Linked DNA regions of Haloglycomyces albus DSM 45210. The protein of the gene in region 2 interacts with the protein of the main gene of each other region in a pairwise test. Links are inferred from orthologs where the notes say so. Each region holds a gene or a part of one and is shown on either strand. Other genes may lie near its edges.

Region 1 (5,624 bases), 1.3 Mb from region 2 along the record:
CCATCGTGGCGGGCTTCCAAGGCGTCAGCCCCGACACGAAGGCGATCACCTCGCTCGGTCGCGGCGGATCCGACGTCACTGCGGTGGCGCTCGCGTCCGCGATGGAAGCCGACGTCTGCGAGATCTACTCCGACGTCGACGGCGTGTACACGGCGGACCCGCGCATCGTCCCCGATGCCAAGAAGCTCGATACCGTCACCTTCGAAGAAATGCTCGAACTAGCGGCCTCCGGAGCAAAAATCCTATATCTCCGCAGCGTCGAATATGCCCGCCGCTATGGCATACCGCTGCACGTGCGTTCGTCTTACTCAACCAAACCCGGAACCATTGTTGCGGGACACATGGAGGATCTACCAGTGGAACAAGCTCTCATCAGCGGAGTCGCACACGATCGTTCGGAAGCCAAGGTGACCGTCACGAACGTACCGGACAAACCGGGCGCGGCGGCCTCGATCTTCCAGATCATCGCCGATGGGGAAATCGACATCGACATGATCGTGCAGAACGTCTCCACCACCGGAAACGGTCACACCGACATCTCGTTCACCCTACCGAAGGCCGACGGCCGCAAAGCCATCGAACAGCTGCGCAAGCGTCAAGACGAACTGGGCTACGGCAAAGTCATCTACGATGAGAACGTCGGCAAACTGTCACTGGTCGGAGCCGGTATGCGCTCGCACCCCGGTGTGACGGCCACCTTCTGTAAGGCCCTGTCCGACGCGGGCGTCAACATCGAAATCATCTCCACCTCGGAGATCCGGATTTCCGTCGTCTGCCGTGACACCGACCTGAACGAAGCCGTCGCCGCCGTCCACGAGGCCTTTGACCTCGGTGGCGATGAGGAAGCCGTCGTCTACGCCGGAACCGGCCGATAGGAGTAACACCATGTCGAAGAAGCTTAATCTGGCCATTGTCGGTGCCACCGGTGTCGTCGGCTCCATGATGCGTGACCTCATCGCCGAAGAGCGCGACAACTGGGGTGAGATCCGACTGATCGCCTCGGCCCGCTCGGCGGGTAAACAATTGAACGTCGGCGACGAGACCATCGAGGTCCAGGCGATCAGCCCGGAGGCCTTCGAAGGAATCGACATTGCCCACTTCGACCTACCCGACGAGGTCAGTGCCGAATGGGTACCGGTCGCCGCCGAAAAGGGCGCGATCGTCATCGACAAGAGCGCGTACTTCCGCATGGTCGACGACGTGCCGCTCGTGGCTCCTGAAGCCAACCCGGAGGCCGTACGCGAACGTCCGCGCAACATCATCGCCAACGCCAACTGCACGACCTTGACCCTCGTGCCCGCCATCGCCGCTCTGCACCGGGAATACGGCCTCGAGTCCATGTCGGTCTCGTCGTACCAAGCGGCCAGCGGTTCGGGTAAGGCCGGACTGGAGGCGCTGTACGACCAGGTCAACGCGACCACCCCCGCCAACGGGATCGGTACGCGGCCCGACGACGTCCGTGCTCAGCTGGGCGAGGAATACAACGAGCCCTTCGGTGCGCCTCTGGCCTGGAACGTGGTTCCCAAGGTCGGTGGCTGGAAAGACGGTGGCTGGACGTCGGAGGAGCTGAAGGTCCGCAACGAATCCCGCAAGATTCTGAGCCTGCCGAACTTGAAGGTCGCGTCCACTTGTGTCCGCGTGCCCGTGGCGGTGGGTCACGCCCAAGCGGTCCACGCCACCTTCGGCCAGGACGTCAGCGCCGACGACGCGCGTGCTCTTCTGGAAAAGGCTCCGGGCGTCACCGTGGTGGACGACCCGTCGACCTCGCAGTTCCCCACGTCGATCGACGTGGCCGGCAAGCGGGGCATCGTGGTCGGCCGTATTCGTCAGTCGCTGGACTTCCCCAACTCGCTGGAGTTCTTCGTCATCGGCGACAACCTGCTCAAGGGCGCGGCGCTCAATTCCATCGAGATCGCCGACCTGGTTCGTAAGGAACTGACCGAGTAGTCGAGACGAACCCATCTCAATGTTGCCAGGCTCAGAATTCTTGGGCCTGGCAACAATTGTTTGAACTTCCGGGGCCGTTAAACTGAAAGGGTGAGCTTGCGACTATATGACACCGGGACCCGATCTGTACGCGACTTCCAACCTCGCCTCGAGGGGAGAGTGGGGATCTACCTCTGTGGGCTCACCGTCCAAGGACCCCCGCACATCGGCCACCTGCGCTCAGGCGTCTCCTACGACGTTCTGATCAACTGGCTGCGTCATCTCGGGTACGACGTCACATACGTGCGCAACATTACCGACATCGACGACAAGATCCTGACGCGCGAAACCGAACAGGGTCGCCACTGGTGGGCCATCGCCTATGAAAACGAGCGTGCTCTGAACCGCGACTACGCCGCACTCGGCGTGCGAGCACCGACGTACGAACCGCGCGCGACCGGTCACATGACCGAAATGATCTCGCTGATCTCCGAACTTCTCGAAAAAGGACACGCCTACGTCACGTGGAACGGCGACGTGTACTTCTCCGTGGCGTCGTGGAACGAGTACGGCGCGCTGTCCCATCGTCGCCCCGAGGACGTGCAGTCCTCACCCGACACCGGTGACAAGCAGGATCCACGCGACTTCGCTCTCTGGAAGGGCTACAAGGAAGGCGAACCGGCCGACGCATGCTGGAACTCGCCGTGGGGCTACGGACGCCCCGGCTGGCACATCGAATGCTCGGCCATGTCACGCCGCTACCTCGGCGACGGATTCGACATCCACGGTGGTGGAGTCGACATCATGTTCCCGCACCACGAAAACGAAATGGCGCAAAGCCACGCGGCCGGTCTACCGTTCACCGCCTTCTGGGTTCATAACGGAATGCTCAATCTCTCCGGCAGCAAGATGAGTAAGTCCGTCGGCAATACGTTGTCGGTGACCGCATTGGCCGAAAAGGGCTTCCGCCCGGTCGATATTCGCTACTACCTGGTCAGCGCGCATTACCGCAGTCCGCTCGAGTATCACGACGAAAGCCTCAAAGAGGCCGCGGCCGCCTATGACCGCATCGCCAACTACGTGCGGCGCGCCGCCGAAGCGCTCGGTGAGGACAAAACCGACCCCGAGCAGGCCACCACCCCGATCCTCTGCGCCGACTTCGTCAACGCCATGGACGACGACCTCAACACCCCCATGGCCCTGGCCGCCGTCCACGATCAGATTCGCGAAGGGAATGCCGCCCTGGACGCGAAGAACCTGGAAGCAGCCGAGAGCGTGGCGGTCGGCGTCCGGTTCATGCTAAAGTTGCTCGGCCTCGACCCCCTAGATCCGCATTGGAACGAACCCGCAGACGCGAAGGGATCGGGGGCGCTGGACGCTCTGGTTTCCATTGCTCTACAGCAACGCAGCGACGCCCGGAAACGCAAAGACTTCGCTGCGGCCGACGCGATCCGCGACCAACTGTCGGAAGCCGGAATCCTCGTCAAAGACACGCCCCAGGGGCCAACCTGGACCACACAGTAATTCGAAGGGACATCGACCGTGGCTAATTCGAAACCACGCCGAAGCGGCCAAGCCAATAAGGGCAAGTCCGGTTTCGGAAGAGGCACCGGAGGCCAGAAAAAGGGCCTTCAGGGGAAAGGTCGTACGCTCAAAGCCGATCAGCGGCCTTGGCACAAGAAATACTCCGGTGAGGACAAGCCGCAGCGCACGCAATGGAAACAGAGCAAAGAACGCGCTAAGGCCGCCTCCCAAGGACGCACGAGCCGAATCGGGCAGGCCAAGACGCGCGACCACCGCGACGAGGGCCCGGAGCTTCTGCTGGGCCGTAACCCCGTGGTGGAGGCGCTGCGCTCCAAAGTTCCGGCTCGGGTGCTGTACGTGGCCTTCGGTACGCACCTGGACGAACGCATTGCCGAAGCCGTGCGGATCGCCCAGAACCGCGACGTGGCCGTCAAGGAACTGGCCCGCCGCGATCTCGACCGCAAAGCCCAGAACTCGATGCACCAAGGCGTGGCTCTCGAAGTCGAACCGTACGAATACGCCGACCTCGTCAAACTGCTCCACGACGCCAAATCGGGACCGCGTGCCCCACTGCTGGTCGCGCTCGACGGAGTCACCGATCCGCGCAACCTCGGGGCGATCATCCGGTCCACCGCCGCCTTCGGCGGCGACGGGCTCCTCATCCCGTCCCGGCGAGCCGCCTCGGTCACCGCCGTAGCCTGGCGTACCAGCGCCGGAGCCGCCGCCCGGCTTCCGGTCGCCAAAATCGTCAACCTGACCAACACCATCAAGGACCTCCAATCGGAGGGCTACATGGCCGTCGCCCTCGACTCCGCGGGCGACGAGGACGTCTTCAATCTCACCGCCGCCGATGAGCCCTTGGTGCTCGTCGTCGGCGACGAAGGCAAAGGCGTATCGCGCCTCGTAGCGCAGACCTGCGACTTCCGGGCCACCATTCCCATCGCTTCAGAGATCGAGTCACTGAACGCCTCAGTGGCAGCGTCCGTAGCACTCGCCGAAACCACACGGCAGCGAAGCTGACCGCTCAGCCGCTCCACAGCACGTTGTCTAGCGGTGTTCTCAGAACCCCGCGTGCGTGAGCACGCGTGGAACCTGAGAACTCCACTATTCAACGCACTGTGAACCGCCTGAGCTCCTAGCCAGCTCTACCGCCGCTGCACTTGCGCCTGTGGCGCTTCGTTCGCGGCTCGCCGGTTGGCTCGTCCCTGGGGATAGTGGGGTGGTTGAGCTCTATTGGAAGCGCGAGCAGCTCTATGGCGGCTTTGTACTGAAGCACTTGCGGTCGGCCGGCCAGTCGGTAGTTTGTGGATATCCCCCGGTCGGTCTTGAGCGCGTCAACCGATCCGTATCGCCTGGTTTAGACCGGTGTGGTGTAGGTCCAGGTGTGCTTGGCGGCTTCGATTTGCGCCTCGTCGTTGTGTGTGAAGATCTCGTTGACAGCGACGTCAAACCGAGTGGCACTCGTTGCGGTGCTCTGGACGGGATGTCCTAACCTGATACTCATGTCTCCCGGTTACCTTCTCAGCGTTGATCTCGGTACGTCGCACACCGTTGCCGTTATCCAGTGGCCTGACGGGCGTACGCGTCCGTTGTTGTTTGACGGCTCGCCCATCATGCCGTCGTCGATCTTTCTCGACCAGGCGGGCACGCTGCATACCGGGCGGGACGCCGAAGCGATGGCGGCGGCCGAGCCGGAACGATACGAACCCAACCCCAAACAACGCATCAACGACGGGTTCATCCTGCTGGCAGAGCGTGATATTTCGGTCGCGCAGGCGTTTGCCGGGATTTTGCGGCGGGTTGCCTCAGCGGCGGTCGAGTCGGTCGGGTCTCTGCCGGCGACGGTGTTGACCTGCCCGGCCGAATGGGGCGAGCGGCGGCGCGCGGTGTTGCAGGACGCGGCCGCGGCGGCGGGGTATCCGCCCGTGCAGATCGTGCCCGAACCGGTCGGGGCGGCCTATTATTACGCCGATCGCCTCGACCATCCCGTCGAGGCCGGGCAGGCGTTGGCGGTGTTCGACTTCGGCGGCGGCACCCTCGACATCGCCGTGGTCGCCCCCGACGGTACGGGTGGCTTCCGCGTCGTCTCCGAGGGTGGGTTGGCCGATCTCGGTGGCTTGGATGTGGACGCGGCGTTGGTGGAGCATTTGGGGGCCACCGTCGCCGACAGTCAC
Region 2 (7,847 bases):
AGCATGGCCGCCTTGGCCGCCGGTATGGAAGAAACCCGAGTGCGATACGGGGCGTTGATGTTCGTGGCTTCGGACCTGATGATCGGTTTGGAGCTGGCCGACATCGATTTCACCGGGCGTGCGGAGGCGATCATGATCACCTATGCCGTCGCGCAGTATTTGATCGTCAGTGGACTGCTGGAGATTTTCAGGAACGATCCAGGCGAACCTCACCGGTCACCAGATACACGACTTGGTGCGCCACTTTAACGGAATGATCCCCGTACCTTTCGAAGAACCGGGCGAGCAGGGCGGCGTCGACGGCGGCCTGTGCTCCGTAGTTCCAGTCGGCGAAGGCGTCGTGGACGGCCTCCTGCGCCGCGTCCAGTTCGTCGTCGTCCAGCGACAGCTGCGAGGCTTTGACGACGTCCCGTGAAGTGAGTATCTCGGTGGTCTTGTCGCCGATGCGGGCGGCGGCCCGTGCCATGGTCTCGAAGTGGGGGTGGAGGAATTCGGGGACGGCGGGAAACGGAGCACGTTCGATGACGGTGGTGGCGATGTGTTTGGCATAGTCTGCGGCCCGTTCGAGGTCGCTCGTAATGCGGGCGGACCCCAGCACGAAGCGTAGGTCGTGGGCCAGGGGTTGATATCGGGTCATGAGTTCCACGACCCGGTCTTCAACTTCGTATTGGATGCGATTGATGGTGTCATCACCCTGAACGGCCTGTTGCGCCAGTTCGACGTCACCGGTCAACAGTGCGCCCCCGGCTCGCTCCATCGCGCTCCCGGTTCGTTGGGACATATCGACCAGCAGTTCATTCAAGTCGTCCAAATGTTGATGGAAGATGTTTCCCACTGCTCAGCCCGCTTCCGATCGTCGACATTGCTGTGACGTAGGTGTGGTCGCCACAGCGATTCTTATCTGTAAGCCTACTTGGCGGGAAACCAAGGATGGTTAGGCTGGGCGATCTGATCGGGGATCGGGAGTAGGCACCGTCGTAGCGCGATCTGTTTTTAGAATTTTTTCGACCCCTCTGTAGTTCGGACACTCTGAAAGCGTCCTACCAATCGACCTGAGTATTTTCCATGGCGACGAGAGTCATACGTACGACATTTTCAGAACGAGTCTCACTGTCCCTTCTGAGCACTGGCGTAGGCTGTGTGAACGCCGAGTAACCGACGCCCGGATCTTTTCTTCAGTTCCTTAAATACTCACTCCGAGGGTTCGTGGTGACTTCGGCAATACCTTTGTTGTGCCACTGTGGTCTATATATAGACAAATTCGGTCTTGTATTTGTGCGGATCTAGCTTTAGCGTGAGCGGAAGCATTTAATAAAAGATGAATATTTCTTTTATTAAAGAGAATTGGTTTGTGAACCCGGGCTGACCGACTTGCCCGATTCAGCGAGCCAAGACTCACCGATGCTGACCTGAAAACTGAAGGGAGAGTTCGGATGGAATCCATTCGAATGAAATCCAGTGGGCGGAACCGCTTCCGACCGTTCGCCACGCTGGGAGCCATGACGGGTGCGATGGCGATCGCCGTGTTCGCCGGCGCCTCGCCTGCGAATGCCGAGGGGACCGTTCGCGGAGCCGACGAGGCCAACACGATCAACGACAGCTACATCGTTGTTCTCAATGACACGCCTCAGGTGGACCGGGCCGCGCACGGCTTGGCTCAGAAGTACGGCGCCGAAGTCGAGCGGACCTGGGACTCCGCATTGGACGGCTTTGAGGCCACCATGACGGAGAAAGAGGCCAAGCGTCTCGCGGGCCACCCACGCGTCGACTACGTCGAGCAGAACGCCACCGTCCAGCTGCAGGCGCAGTCGGACCCGACCTGGGGTCTCGACCGTAGTGACCAGCGTGAACTGCCGCTCGACGGCGTCTACGACTACCCGGCGACCGGCTCCGGCGTCACCGCCTACGTCATCGACACCGGCATTCGGATCTCGCACAACGAGTTCGAAGGTCGCGCCACCTGGGGCACCAACACCGTCGGTGGCCCCGACAAGGACTGCAACGGACACGGCACCCACGTCGCCGGCACCGTCGGGGGAGCCGAATACGGTATTGCGAAGAACGTCGATCTGGTCGCGGTTAAGGTCTTGCGCTGCAACGGCGGTGGATCGTGGGCCTCGGTCATCGACGGGATCAACTGGGTCACCGACAATGCCGTCAAGCCCGCCGTGGCCAACATGAGCCTGGGCGGAGGCTACAGCGACTCGGTCAACGACGCGGTCGCCAACTCGATCGACAGCGGAGTCACCTACGCGCTCGCTGCCGGTAACGAGGACGCCGACGCCTGCACCAAATCTCCGGCCAGCACGCCGGACGCTCTCACCGTCGGCGCGACCGACGACACCGACACTCGGGCCTCCTTCTCCAACTGGGGAGACTGCGTTGACCTCTTCGCTCCCGGCGTCGACATCACCTCCGCTTGGCACAAGGGAGATGACGACACCAATACCATCAGCGGAACGTCGATGGCTTCACCACACGTAGCCGGCGGTGCCGCGCTTTACTTGGAGGGCAACCCGAGCGCCTCGCCGTCTCAGGTTAATGACCACATTACCGGAAACGCCACCAGCGGTGTCGTCTCCGACCCGAAGGGAAGCCCGAACCTGCTTCTCTACGTGGGCTAGACGTCATTAGCCGCTACGGTTTATGCGGTTGAATCATCCGGGGAGGATCGGCCTACTGGGGCCGGTCCTCCTTTTTCGACCTCCCCAAAAAACATAGACGAATAACAATCGCATGTATGCCTTTGGGGCTCGCAGTATGGTATTTCTTTAACATGCACAACGATAAACGTCGAGAGACGGCGCGTGCCGTCCTTTCTTCGCGCCGGTCGCTCCTCTGCGGTGCGGTGGGGATCGGGACCGCAGGCGTCTTGGCCGCATGCGGAACGACCCAAGATGACAACCCCACCGAACAGCAAGAGCCGGATCCAAACGAACCGCTGGCACGGACATCCGACGTCCCGACGGGTGGCGGGATCGTGGTCGGAACCGTCGTTCTGGTGCAACCGACGGAAGGCGATATCGCCGCTTATGACGCTCGATGCACCCATCAGGGCACCATCGTTCAAGCGCCGGACGATGATGGAGTCATAGTCTGCCCCAACCACCTGTCCGAGTACGATATTTCCGGCCAAGTGACCCAGGGACCCGCCGAGGAGGATCTCGCTCCCTTCGCGATCCGAATCGACGGAGAGGACATCTATCCGGCGGACGACTGAACCCGTTCAGGGTGCTTCCGACCGGGTAGGCGGGTTGACGCCCTCGGGTGAGTTAATATTGCACAGAGTTTGCAACAAGCTCGTGTCTTTTCACCCAAGGAGTCAACTTGTCCGGCAACGTACGCCCCATCGTGCACTACGGCGACCCCGTCCTGCATCAGCGCTGCACTGAGGTAACCGAATTCGACCAAGAGCTCGCTGAGCTCGTTGACGACATGTTCGCCAGCATGTACGAAGCCGACGGTGTCGGACTGGCAGCGAACCAAATCGGAGTGAACGCCCGAGTCTTTGTGATCGACTGCCCTGACGATGAGGGAAAACACACGGTGGCGCATATTGTGAATCCGGAACTCCAGGCGGTGGAAGGCGAGCGCAAACTGGTTCTGGAAAACGAGGGCTGCCTGTCCGTTCCAGGGGAATACACCGAGGTCGCCCGAGCCGACCATGCGGTGGTGACGGGGAAGGACAAAAACGGCAAAGACATCACTCTGGAAGGAACCGGTTTCCTAGCACGGTGTCTCCAACACGAAACCGATCACTTGAACGGGACGGTGTACGTGGACAAACTACCTAAAAAGGTACGTAAGCGTCTCCTGAAAAACGCCGGACTCAGCGAAAGCAACGCCTAGAGCCGGCACCTGACCACTCGTCCGAAGAGTGTCGCTGTCGCCGGGCGGCGGCAACGACACATTCGGCGCCGACTGTCGTATCAAACCGCTTAGCGTTCGGGGTCTCCCCGTCTGACGTTAAACTCGACGTCCTTTGACGCGTCACTCAGCAGAACACGACTCAACTCCGCCAGCGCCCGAGCGCTCGCCAACTCTTCCCCGATCTGCGCCATGGGGCGATCCGTGGGGTTGCGCCTAGCGCGGCCTACGCAGCTATGCGTGCTGCCGTCACGGCGCGTCAATCGAGCGGTGGCAACGCAGTAGTCTTGGTCCTCTTCCAAGTCGACCTGGATGTCCCAATGTGTGGTGAGCATCGCCGGGCTCATTGTATTTCACCCCCTTTTCGAGTAATACTCATTATCCCGCATAAAGGGCGCCCACGGCAGCGGTACAAGACAGTCGACCGTGGAAACTCGGGAACCACCCGGCTCCGCCGGAATTCGACAATGATCACTCGAACAAACGAAAAAGGCTGGAATCTCGCTTGAGATTCCAGCCTTTCACTGTGAATTGTGCGCCGTCAGGGACTCGAACCCCGAACCCATTGATTAAGAGTCAATTGCTCTGCCACTTGAGCTAACGGCGCTTACACGGTTATCTCCCGTTCCCGGTGAATTTCCCGCAACGAGATAAAACTTTAGCACGAGTCGCGGCGACCGATTGCGAGGGGGGTCCAAGCGGTTAAGCTTGAGCCGTGGCTAATTTTATCGACCGGGTGAAACTCGAGGTCAGTGCCGGTTCAGGCGGTAATGGTTGCGTCTCAATCCACCGAGAGAAGTTCCGACCGTTGGGCGGACCCGACGGTGGGGACGGCGGACACGGCGGCGATGTGATCTTTTACGTCGACCCGAACGCGCACACCCTCCTCGACTTGCACTTTAAAAAACAACTGAAAGCCGGCAACGGTTCCCATGGACGTGGCGACAATCGCGACGGCGCTCGCGGTGAAACTCTGCGCGTCCCTGTGCCCAACGGCACGGTCCTCTTCGCGGACGGGGAAGAAATTGCTGATTTGACTGGAAATGGAACGGAAGTGACCATCGCCCGAGGCGGGCGTGGTGGTCGGGGGAATGCTTCCCTGATCAGCCGCCGACGGCGTGCCCCCGGTTTCGCCGAATTGGGTGAGCCGGGACCGAGCTTTAGCGTGGTGCTGGAGCTGAAGAGCGTTGCCGATGTTGGTCTGATCGGGTATCCCTCAGCCGGAAAGTCGTCGTTGATTGCCAATATGTCTGCGGCCCGGCCCAAGATCGCGGACTATCCATTCACCACCCTGACTCCGAACTTGGGCGTTGTCGCCGCCGGTGATACGACGTACACCGTCGCCGACGTGCCGGGTCTCATCCCGGGGGCAGCCGGTGGTAAAGGGCTGGGATTGGAGTTCCTGCGCCATATCGAACGGTGTGCGGTTCTGGCTCACGTCGTCGACACCGCCAATTTGGAGAGCGATCGAAATCCGATTGACGACATCGCCGTCATTGAATCCGAACTTGAAGAATACGGCGGTCTGCACGATAAGCCTCGCATTATTGTCTTGAATAAGATCGACGTTCCCGACGGCCAGGATTTGGCGGAGATGGTGCGGCCCCGATTGGAAGAACACGGGTGGCCCATCTATGAAGTCAGCGCGGTGACGCGAACGGGTCTTCGCCAGCTGTCCTTTGCCTTCGCCGAAGCCGTGGAGACCTACCGGGCGAAGCAGCCCGAACCGGAGGCACCCCGAGTCGTCATCAAACCGAAGGGTGTCGAAAGCGATGCCTTCCAGGTTTACAGCCGCACGCCGGCGTTTGAGGGGGATGTCGAGTTTGAGGTTGTGGGTAAGAAACCGGAACGTTGGATTCAGACGACGAACTTCCAGAACGAGGAAGCCATTGGTTATCTGGGCGACCGCTTGGCCAATCTCGGTGTCGAGGACGAATTGGTGAAGGCCGGAGCGGTGCCGGGTTCGATCGTCAAAATCGGAGAACACGAATTTGAGTGGGAGCCCACCGATCCCGAACTATTGGCGACCGTCAGCCCGCGCGGAAAGGACATCAGGTTCGAACGGACCGACAGGAAGTCTGCTGAAGAGCGTCGCGCCGAGCACGACGCACGTCGTGCCGAACGGTTGGAACGAGTTCGTGCCGAGAAAGAGGCACGTGGCAAATCACGACGCAACCGATAAGGTGCGATACAGATGACATGGGTCCCGCTTGGAGCTTCCAGCGGGGCCCTTTCTGTATCCAGGGCACCTGAGAACGGACTGCGTTCGATTTCGTATTGTTCTGTGCCCCAAGCAAACATCGCTGATTATGAGGAAGTTGAACGTCCGTGACGTTAGTTACTATACGATACGGTTTCGTATTGGAAGTGGTATTGTGAAAAACATGTCAACACGCGAATCAACGTCGGAAACCGTATCGGACGCCTCCGACATCGAAGCAGACAAAGGACACCCCTATCGGTGGTGGATTCTGGCTGTACTCGTTCTCAGCCTCATCATCGTGGTTTTGGACAACACCGTTCTGAACGTGGCCATGAAGACTCTGGCCGATCCCAATGACGGGATCGGAGCCTCCCAGAGCGAATTGGCGTGGATGATCAACTCCTATACGCTCGTTTTTGCCGGTCTTCTATTCGCCTTTGGGATTATCGGTGACAAGTTCGGGCGAAAGAGACTATTGCTTATCGGCTTGCTTGTGTTCGGTATCGCTTCCCTGCTATCGGCCTATGCCCTTAACCCAACACAGTTGATCTGGTATCGCGCGCTTCAAGGTGTCGGGGCGGCGGCCATGATGCCGTCGACGCTTTCTCTGCTGCGCTCGGTGTTTTCGAACAAGGAATTCCCCAAGGCTCTCGGGATTTGGACTGCGGCCGTAGGGGCCGGTGGCGCACTCGGGCCCATGTTGGCCGGGGTCCTGCTGGAGCGGTTCTGGTGGGGATCGATCTTCCTCATTAACGTACCCATTGTGATCGTGGCCATGGCTCTCATCGTGATCATGGCTCCCGAATCGAAGGGCCCCAAGCTGCGCACCGACGTGGTCGGAATGATTCTGACCATCGTTGGTCTCGTCGCCTTGACCTACGGGATCATTGAGGCCGGGGACTCCGGTCAGTGGGGCACGCTCAGCGTTTGGGGACCGTTGCTCATTGGAATCGTCGTACTCACCGGATTCGTACTGTGGGAAAAGCGAATCCCGTATGCGTCTTTGGACATGAACCTGTTCAAGAACGCGCGATTCGCCGCTTCGTCGGGAATCATCGCCCTCATCTTCTTCGCGTCGATGGCGGTTATCTTCTTCATGACGTTCTACATTCAGATCGTCAAGGGGTTCAGTCCCTTCCAAGCGGGGATGTTGTTCCTTCCCTTCGCGGCTTCGATGATGATCTTTTCGCCCCTGTCCAACAACATGGTGGAGCGTTTCGGACCAAAGGCGGTCGGACTCGCGGGGTCGGGACTGGTGATGACCTCGTTGGGCATTGCTACGCAACTGGAGACGGACACTCCCACCTGGGTCATGGTCCTTTTGTTCGCCATTCAGGGCACGGGAATGTCCAACCTCATGCCACCGGCGATGAACACCTTGATGTCGTCGGTCCCAAAGGAGAAGGCCGGTGTGGCTTCATCACTCGCCAACACCTTGCGCCAAGTCGGCGGGTCCCTCGGCGTGGCGGTACTCGGAACGGTAATGGCGCAGAACTACCGCAGCCAGGTCACCGTTGATGCTCCGCAGCTGCCCGCTGAAGCACAGGATTCGATCGCTTCCACCTATGGTGCGGTCGAAGAAGGGGCGGTGCCTCCGGAACAGACCGGATCAGTCATGTCGGCGGCCAACGAATCGTTCGTTCAAGCCATGCACCTGACGGCATGGTGTGCGGTCGGTGTCGGAGTTTTGGCGGCAATCGTGGTCGCTCTGTTCTTCCCGACCAAAGGGCAGGTCATGAAGCAAGCCTCGGATGCAGAACAGAAGGCGTAACCGAAC

Evidence for each region. The genes of interacting proteins can lie anywhere in the genome.
Region 1: the proteins of def (region 2) and HALAL_RS0108150 interact in binary tests that used the Escherichia coli proteins (3 or more experiments, as listed by UniProt). The link is inferred for Haloglycomyces albus DSM 45210 from one-to-one orthologs.

The regions. Positions count from the first base shown.
Region 1 is NZ_AZUQ01000001.1:1,728,885-1,734,508, forward strand. What follows is about bases 1-2,916. They hold HALAL_RS0108150 (aspartate-semialdehyde dehydrogenase), read left to right. Parts: upstream 1-885; coding sequence 886-1,947; downstream 1,948-2,916. Other genes in these bases: HALAL_RS0108145 (aspartate kinase), read left to right, coding at 1-875; cysS (cysteine--tRNA ligase), read left to right, coding at 2,038-2,916. In the rest of the region: more of cysS, read left to right, coding at 2,917-3,450; 23S rRNA (guanosine(2251)-2'-O)-methyltransferase RlmB, read left to right, coding at 3,469-4,470; HALAL_RS18575 (hypothetical protein), read right to left, coding at 4,808-4,954; HALAL_RS17550 (Hsp70 family protein), read left to right, coding at 4,953-5,624.
Region 2 is NZ_AZUQ01000001.1:427,128-434,974, reverse strand. What follows is about bases 2,289-5,088. They hold def (peptide deformylase), read left to right. Parts: upstream 2,289-3,327; coding sequence 3,328-3,849; downstream 3,850-5,088. Other genes in these bases: obgE (GTPase ObgE), read left to right, coding at 4,583-5,088; HALAL_RS0102175 (dsRBD fold-containing protein), read right to left, coding at 3,939-4,202; HALAL_RS17255 (QcrA and Rieske domain-containing protein), read left to right, coding at 2,777-3,220; HALAL_RS0102190 (S8 family peptidase), read left to right, coding at 2,289-2,624. Also shown: HALAL_RS0102200 (lysoplasmalogenase family protein), read left to right, coding at 1-249; phosphate signaling complex protein PhoU, read right to left, coding at 188-811; more of HALAL_RS0102190, read left to right, coding at 1,434-2,288; more of obgE, read left to right, coding at 5,089-6,049; HALAL_RS0102160 (MFS transporter), read left to right, coding at 6,252-7,841. UniProt on the Escherichia coli protein: Removes the formyl group from the N-terminal Met of newly synthesized proteins. Requires at least a dipeptide for an efficient rate of reaction. N-terminal L-methionine is a prerequisite for activity but the enzyme has broad specificity at other positions.